One region of the Streptomyces sp. NPDC048420 genome, then DNA from elsewhere that is predicted to be linked to it. Evidence: riboswitches for the same ligand, from Rfam matches in the RefSeq annotation. Region 1 holds a riboswitch; the other holds the start of a gene.
What was found. A riboswitch is a leader RNA that binds a small molecule or an ion and turns the genes downstream of it on or off. The one in region 1 is predicted to bind S-adenosylmethionine.

Region 1 (4,205 bases):
CCTCGTGCCGGAACCGGGCACGGAAGGTGCGGTCCCCGGCGTGCTCGGCCCGTACGACCTTCACGGCCAGCCGCAGCCCGCCCCGCGCCTCGGCGAGGTACACCTCGCCCATCCCGCCGGACCCGAGTCTGCCCAGGACCTCGTACGGCCCGATGGTCCGCGGGTCCGTCTCGCGCAGCTCCTGCACCCCGTGCTCCCCCTGCCTCCGTACGGCTGCCGAGAGCGAGCGTATACGCGGGGCGGACGCCCGTACCTCAGACGGCCGGGACGCAGCGGCCGTCCTCGGTGCGGTACGTCCACTTCGCACCGTCCGCGACCAGTTCCTGCACGGCCTTCACGAACCGCTCGACGTGCTCGTCCGGCGTGCCCGCGCCGAAGCTCACCCGGATCGCGTTCAGGGACTTCTCGCCGGGCGCCGCCTCGGGGGCGCCGCACTCGCCCTGGGACTGCGGTTCGCTGCCGAGGAGGGTGCGGACGAGGGGGTGGGCGCAGAAGAGGCCGTCGCGGACGCCGATGCCGTACTCGGCGGAGAGCGCGGCGGCGAAGTGGGAGCTGTTCCAGCCCTCGACGACGAAGGAGATCACGCCGACGCGGGGGGCGTCGTCGCCGAAGAGCGACAGGACGCGGACCTCGGGGACGGTGGCGAGACCCTGGCGGACCTTCTCGATCAGGTGCTGCTCGCGGGCCACCAGGCTGTCGAAGCCGGCCTCGTTGAGGGCCTTGCAGGCGGAGGCGATCGAGTAGGCGCCGATGACGTTGGGGGACCCGGCCTCGTGGCGGGCGGCGCTCTCGTGCCACTCCACGTCCACGCCCCCGTCCTCGCGCCGGGTGACCTTGCGGCTGGCGCCGCCGCCCGCGAGGTAGGGGTCGGCGGCCTTCAGCCAGTCGGCACGGCCGGCCAGGACGCCGGAGCCGAAGGGGGCGTAGAGCTTGTGGCCGGAGAAGGCGACCCAGTCGACGTCGAGGTCACGGACGCTCAAGGGGTGGTGCGGGGCCAGCTGGGCCGCGTCCAGGACGATCCGGGCGCCGTGCGCGTGGGCGGCGGCGGCCAGCTCGCGGACCGGCCACAACTCGCCGGTGACGTTGGAGGCGCCGGTGACGCAGACCAGGGCCGGACCCTGGGAGTCCCGGCTGGCGAGGGCCTTCTCCAGCGTCTCGACGGCCTGGCGCGGGCTGCGCGGGGCGTCGAGGTAGGTGACGCGGGCGTCCTGCCAGGGCAGCAGGCTCGCGTGGTGCTCGGTCTCGAAGACGAAGACCTGGCAGTCGGCGGGGAGGGCGGCGGCGAGGAGGTTGAGCGAGTCGGTGGTCGACCGGGTGAAGATCAGCTGGTCGTCGTCCCGGCAGTCGAGGAACTCGGTGACGGTCTTACGGGCGTTCTCGAACAGGTCGGTCGACAGCTGGGAGAGGTAGCCGGCCCCGCGGTGGACGCTGCCGTAGTAGGGCGCGTAGGCCGCCACGTCGTCCCAGACGCGCTGGAGGGCGGGGGCGCTGGCCGCGTAGTCGAGGGCCGCGTAGGTGACCTCGCCGCCGGTGACGAGCGGGACGGTGACATCTCGCCCCAGAACGGGCAGCTGGGCACAAATGGTCTGGGCGGAGGCAGCGGTGGAGACAGACATGGGGGACTCCCGTGAAAAAAGAAAGGTGAAGGTGAGATGGGTGCGCGGAGGCGGGGCTCGGCGGCCCTATCGCATTCGCTTGCTCACGGAAGACTCCCTCGAACGACCAGGACCCCTGGTTTCGAGAGGGGCCCGCGCTTGCCGTGAACCTCGCTGCTCACGGCCTGGTCTTCACCCGGGGCACCCCGCCACGGACGGAGGGTTGCCGGACAGTCGGCCGGGGCCTCATGACTGTCACTCATGACCTGGTACAGGAACGTACGTGACGTGATCGCGGTCCCGCAACTCGTGTCCGAACTGCGGGACCGCGACCGCCTGCTATGCGTTGCTCGCGGCCACCCAGCGCTCCAGCGTCCGCTTCGCCGACCCGGAGTCGATCGACTCCGCGGCCTTGTCCATCCCGGCCCGCAGCTGCTCGGCCAGGGTCCCGACGCCCGGGTCCAACGCCACCAGCGCGGCCGCCGAGTTCAGGAGTACGGCGTCCCGCACGGGGCCCGTCTCGCCGTTCAGCAGGCGCAGTGCCACGTCGGCGTTGTAGGCGGGGTCAGCGCCCCGCAGCGCCTCCACGGGGACCAGCTCGATGCCGACGTCCCGTGGGTCGAAGCTCTCCTCGGTGACCTTGCCGTCCCGCACGACCCACACCCGGGACGTGGACGTCGTGGTCAGTTCGTCGAAACCGTCGTCGCCGCGGAAGACGAGGGAGGAGTTGCCCCGCTCGGCCAGGACACCGGCGATGAGCGGTGCCAGACGGGGGTCGGCGACTCCCACGGCCTGTGCCTTCACCTTCGCCGGGTTGGTCAGCGGACCGAGTGCGTTGAAGGTGGTCCGGATGCCCAACTGCCCTCGCGCGGCGGCCACATGACGCAGCGCCGGATGGAACTTGATCGCGAAGCAGAAGGTGATCCCGGCCTCCTCGGCCACCTCGGCCACCCGCTTCGGGGTCAGCTCCAGGTTGACGCCGAGCTTCTCCAGGACGTCCGAGGCGCCGGACGCGGAGGAGGCGGCCCGGTTGCCGTGCTTGACGACCTTCGCGCCGGTGCCGGCGATGACGATCGAGGACATCGTGGAGATGTTCACCGTCTTCGCGCCGTCGCCGCCGGTGCCGACGATGTCGACGGTCCGCCCCGGCACCTCGATCACGTTCGCGTGCTCGTACATAGTCCGTACGAGCCCGGTGATCTCCTCGACGGTCTCGCCCTTGGCCCGCAGCGCCACCGCGAACCCGGCGATCTGCGCGTCCGTCGCCTCACCGCGCATGATCAGGTCCATCGCCCACGCGGTGTCGTCGGCGGACAGGTCACGGCCGTCCAGCAGGCCGTTGAGCAGGGCGGGCCAGGAACGGCCCGCCGCGGTGTCGCCTCCAGCGGGGGTCACAGCGCTCATACGGCCGCTCCAGGTGTCGTAGCAGAGTGTGCTCACACCCTATCCAGCCCAGGCCACGGCAAAGGGCCCCGTCCGGTGTTCGGACGGAACCCTCCCGCCTCCGGCGCACGCGCCACATCAGACCCGAGCCCACACAGCCACCCCCGCCTCGACTACACCAGCACAGCGACAGACCCCACCCGGGCGCCGGACCGCCCTTCCACGACGCAGACGGCCGTGACACCGGACCCTGTCCAGCCTCCCCCACCGCACGGCAACAGCCCCCGACCTGCACTCCGCACGCACCCCTCCCCGCCTCGGGTACGGCCACGACACCCGACCCGCACCGTGACCGCGTACCGCACGACAAGCGTCCCCGGCCCGCATGCAGCACCTGCCCTTTCAGCCGCCGCACCCAGCCCCGCACAGCCTCCCCCACCGCACCCCTCCACCGTGGCCACGCACAGCACGGCAAGACGACCCCGGCCCGCATGCCCACACCCCGCCACCTCAAGTCCAGCCACCACACCCGCCCCCACAGCCTCCTTCGCTGCTCGGCGCAAGGCGAAGGGCCCGTCCGGTGTGTCGGACGGGCCCTTCTACCGCGCGTGGCGAGCGCAGCGATCAGTGGTGGCCGTGGCCGCTCGTGATCTCCCTGTACTCCTCGACGGTCGGCTTGGCGATCTGGGCTTCCTCGCCGTAGTACGCCTCGCTCAGCTTGGCGCGCAGCTTCTCGGAGCCCTTCACCTTGCGCTCGACGCCGTTCTCGTCGACCGTGGCGCCGATCGCGGCCGGCGCGTACTGCTCGTGCGCCGTGAGCGTGTGCAGTTGCTCCTGGCTGAGCGGCTCGTGCACCTCGATGAACTCACCGTGCGGCAGGCGCTTGATGATGCCGGACTCGCGGCCGTGCAGCACCTTGTCCTTGTCGCGGCGCTGGAGGCCGAGGCAGATCCGCTTGGTGGCGACGAACGCCAGGACCGGGGCGACGAAGAACGCGACCCGCACGAACCAGGTGATGGCGTTGATCGACAGGTGGAAGTGGGTGGCCCAGAGGTCGTTTCCACCACCGATCAGCAGCACCATGTACCAGGTGATCCACGCGACGCCGAAGGCGGTACGCGTCGGCGCGTTGCGCGGGCGGTCCAGGATGTGGTGCTCGCGCTTGTCGCCGGTGACCCAGGACTCGATGAACGGGTAGACGGCGATCGCGACCAGGACCAGCGGGAA
Region 2 (4,205 bases), on a different contig from region 1:
GGCCCCTTCTGACCCTGCGAGATCTCGAACTCGACCCGCTGGCCCTCTTCAAGGGTGCGGTAACCGTCCATCTGGATCGCGCTGTAGTGGACGAATACATCCGCACCACCGTCGACCGCGATGAAGCCGTACCCCTTCTCCGCGTTGAACCACTTGACGGTGCCCTGAGCCATGCCTAACTCCCCTATTACTGGCCCTTGCACGGACCCGCACTTCGCGGATCCGGGTCAGACCTCACCCCCCACATGGTTGGGGGCGTGCGCCGGAACGCGTCGACCGCGGCTGAATGTATCTGTCCAACTGCCGTCTGCAACAGGTCAATCGGACGAGAATTCTGGACGGAAGGGGTCCGGAATGTAGCGAGAATTCGCCCGAATTCGGGGCAAGTCGGGCCCCATAAACGACGCATAAGGCACATAAGACGTGCACACTTTGGCTACTTCTCATCGCCCGAGAAGCGGGAACTCATATGCATGCGGCATGAAGAGAGCCGCAGCTTCCCCAACTGTACCGTGCTCAACCATAGAGAATTGCCCCCTCCGCTTCTCTCACGGAGGGGGCAATCGGATGAACACTCGGTAATTACTGTTACCGAAGGTAATGACCAGTCATACGGTCACCCGCCGGCGACCGCCGGGATGATCGAGACACCGGCCCCGTCGGGCGTCGCCGTCTCCAGCCCCTGCTCGAACCGCACATCGTCGTCGTTCACGTACACATTCACGAACCGCCGCAGCTTGCCCTGGTCGTCGAGAACGCGCGCGGCGATACCCGTGTGGTTCTTCTCCAGATCCGCGATGACCTCGGCGAGGGTCCCGCCCTCGGCCTGCACCTCGGCCTGGCCACCGGTGTAGGTGCGCAGGATGGTGGGGATACGGACGGAAACGCTCATGCGAGGCCAGCCTCTCGGAAAGAGTCCAGGTTGGGACGGATGGTGGCGGTGAGCCCGGTACCGGCCACCGCATCCAGGGTCTTGAGACCGTCGCCGGTGTTCAGCACCACCGTGGTCTTCGTCGGGTCGAGGATGCCGTTCTCGATCAGCTTGCGGGTCACCCCCACGGTCACGCCACCCGCGGTCTCCGCGAAGATCCCCTCGGTCCGCGCCAGCAGCTTGATCGCGTCGACGACCTGCTCGTCGTTGACGTCCTCCACCGCACCGCCGGTACGACGCGCGATGTCCAGGACGTACGGACCGTCCGCCGGGTTGCCGATGGCGAGGGACTTGGCGATGGTGTTCGGCTTCTGGGGCCGGACCACGTCATGGCCCGCCTTGTACGCCACCGACACCGGCGAGCACCCCTCCGCCTGCGCGCCGAAGATCTTGTACGGCCTGTCCTCCACGAGCCCGAGCTTGATCAGCTCCTGCAGACCCTTGTCGATCTTCGTGAGCTGCGAACCGGAGGCGATCGGGACCACGAGCTGGTCGGGCAGCTGCCAGCCGAGCTGCTCGCAGATCTCGTACGCCAGGGTCTTGGAGCCCTCCGCGTAGTACGGCCGCAGGTTGACGTTGACGAAGCCCCAGCCCTCGCCGGCCGGGTCGCCGATCAGCTCGGAGCAGAAGCGGTTCACGTCGTCGTAGTTGCCCTCGATGCCGACGAGCTCGCCGCCGTAGATCGCGGCCATGACGACCTTGCCCTGCTCCAGGTCGTGCGGGATGAACACGCAGGAGCGGAACCCGGCGCGAGCGGCCGCGGCACCCACGGCGCCGGCGAGGTTGCCGGTGGAGGAGCAGGAGAGGGTGGTGAAGTTGAAGGCGCGAGCGGCCTCGATGGCCTGCGCGACGACCCGGTCCTTGAAGGAGTGCGTCGGGTTGCCGGAGTCGTCCTTGATGTACAGGCCGCCGGTCACGCCGAGCTCACGGGCGAGGTTGTCGGCCTTGACGAGCTGGGTCCAGCCGGGGTTGATGTTCGGCTTGGTCGCCACGTCCGCGGGGACGGGCAGCAAAGGGGCGTAGCGCCAGATGTTCGCGGGTCCCGCCTCGATCTGCTTGCGGAGCTCCTCGGTTTCGTAGGCCGAGAAGTCGTACGCGATCTCGAGCGGGCCGAAACACTCCTCGCACGCGAAGACCGGGCCGAGCGGGACGCGGTGGCCGCATTCGCGGCAGCTCAGCGCCGCGGCGGGACCCAGGTCGACGGAGTTCGTGGTGCTTGCAACAGTCTGCACAGCCATGGAGGCGAGGCCCTTTCTCCTCATCTTCCTCACGACGCACTTCGCCGTGAGACGGATTTGGCACCTTCCCGAGTCGGGAGCCTCGCGGAGACGATCGTCATCGATCGCTACGAGAACCGACTGGAGGGTTGCCGGGGCTTCATCGGGCCGTATCCCTCTGCCCCTCTGGATGAGCGGTATGAAGTTGTTAACGGCGGCCACCCTGGACATGCGATGGTCATCCGCGTTGTTCAAGACTGTAACCGACGACAAGGACAGTTGAGGGAGTCGTCCGAACCGCGAGATGGATCACACGCTAAGGAGCCGCCCACTGTGCTGAACGAAGTCGAGCGCTGGCTGGCCACCCGTTCCTGGTCCGTGACCGATCGCCCGCTCCACAAGATCATGGCGGCGAAGCGGAGCACGGGCCGGACCGTCAGCGTCGTCCTGCCGGCCCTCAACGAGGAGGAGACGGTCGGTGACATAGTCGCCGTGATCCGTCATGACCTCATGATGCAGGTCCCGCTCGTCGACGAGATCGTCGTCGTCGACTCGGGATCCACCGACCGTACGTCCGAAGTGGCGGCCGCCGCAGGCGCCCGGGTCGTCCACCGCGACGACATCCTCCCGCGCATCCCGGCCGTGCCCGGCAAGGGCGAGGTCCTGTGGCGCTCCCTGCTCGCCACCACCGGGGACATCGTCTGCTTCATCGACGCCGACCTGAAGGAGTTCTCCTCGGACTTCGTCTCCGGCATCGTCGGCCCGCTGCTCACCGACCCCGGGGTCGACCTGGTCAAGGGCATGTACGACCGTCCCCTGGGCGGCGCCGCCGGCCAGGGCGGCCGGGTCACCGAGCTGATGGCGCGGCCCCTGCTGAACATGCACTGGCCGCAGCTGGCCGGTTTCGTGCAGCCGCTGGGCGGCGAGTACGCGGCCCGCCGCAGCCTGCTCGAACAGCTCCCGTTCCCCGTCGGCTACGGCATCGAGCTCGGCATGCTGGTCGACGCCCTGCACCTGGTGGGCCTGAACGCCCTCGCGCAGGTCGACGTCGGGGTCCGCAAGCACCGCCACCAGGACGGCCAGGCGCTGGGCCGGATGTCGGCGGCGATCTACCGCACGGCCCAGCTCAGGCTGGCCCGCGGCCACATGATCCGCCCGTCCCTGACCCAGTTCGAGCGGGGCGCGGACGGCTTCGAGCCGCGGACGTACTCGGTGGACACGGAGGAGCGGCCGCCGATGGTGGAGATCGCGGAGTACGTGAAGAGGAAAGCCGCGTAGGACTCCTGAACGCCTGACCGCGACCCGGACTCCTGAACACCTGACCGTGACCCACGGGAACGTTTGAGCGGTTGGGTGCCGGGCTAGATGTCGAGGCATGGTTTCCTCGCACAGCGCCCACGTGCTGGTCGCATCCAACCGCGGCCCGGTCTCTTACGAAGTGGGCGAGGACGGCTCGCTGAACGCCAAGCGCGGCGGCGGCGGGCTCGTCTCCGGTCTGTCGGCGATCGGACCGGACGCGGGCGCGCTGTGGGTGTGCTCGGCGCTGTCCGACGGTGACCGCGAGGCGGTCCGGCGGGGCGTCGGCGAGGACGGCGTGCGAATGCTCGCCATTCCGGCCGACGTGCACGCGGACGCGTACAACGGCATCGCGAACTCGGTGCTCTGGTTCGTCCACCACCTGCTCTACCAGACCCCGCTGGAGCCGGCCTTCGACGCGGAGTTCCGGCGGCAGTGGGCGTCGTACGAGACGTACAACCGCGCCTTCGCACAAGCGCTCGCGGAGGAGGCGGCCGAGGGGGCGGCGGTCCTGGTGCAGGACTACCACCTGTGCCTGGTGCCGGGGATGCTGCGCGAACTGCGCCCGGACCTCAGGATCGCCCACTTCTCGCACACGCCGTGGGCGCCGGTGGACTACTTCACGATGCTGCCCGACGACATCCGCACCCAGCTCCTGGAGGGCATGCTCGGCGCCGACCGGGTGGCGTTCCTGACCTGGCGGTGGGCGACCGCCTTCCAGCGCTGCGCGGACGAGCTGGACCCCGAGCGCTACCTCAGCA

Region 2: it holds a riboswitch for S-adenosylmethionine, as region 1 does, so the genes downstream of both, thrC (threonine synthase) here and AB0D34_RS16185 (aminotransferase class V-fold PLP-dependent enzyme) in region 1, are expected to answer to the same signal.

What each region holds. Positions count from the first base shown of each region.
Region 1 covers NZ_JBEZKG010000008.1:163,152-167,356, reverse strand. The annotation lists gene AB0D34_RS16190 (serine/threonine-protein kinase) at 1-187, opposite strand, end outside; gene AB0D34_RS16185 (aminotransferase class V-fold PLP-dependent enzyme) at 255-1,616, opposite strand; SAM riboswitch class IV at 1,746-1,862, opposite strand; gene trpD (anthranilate phosphoribosyltransferase) at 1,935-2,999, opposite strand; gene AB0D34_RS16175 (cytochrome bc complex cytochrome b subunit) at 3,603-4,205, opposite strand, start outside.
Region 2 covers NZ_JBEZKG010000012.1:213,557-217,761, forward strand. The annotation lists gene AB0D34_RS23970 (cold-shock protein) at 1-173, opposite strand, end outside; gene AB0D34_RS23975 (MoaD/ThiS family protein) at 617-892, opposite strand; gene thrC (threonine synthase) at 889-2,169, opposite strand; SAM riboswitch class I at 2,187-2,345, opposite strand; gene AB0D34_RS23985 (glucosyl-3-phosphoglycerate synthase) at 2,482-3,426, shown strand; gene AB0D34_RS23990 (trehalose-6-phosphate synthase) at 3,524-4,205, shown strand, end outside.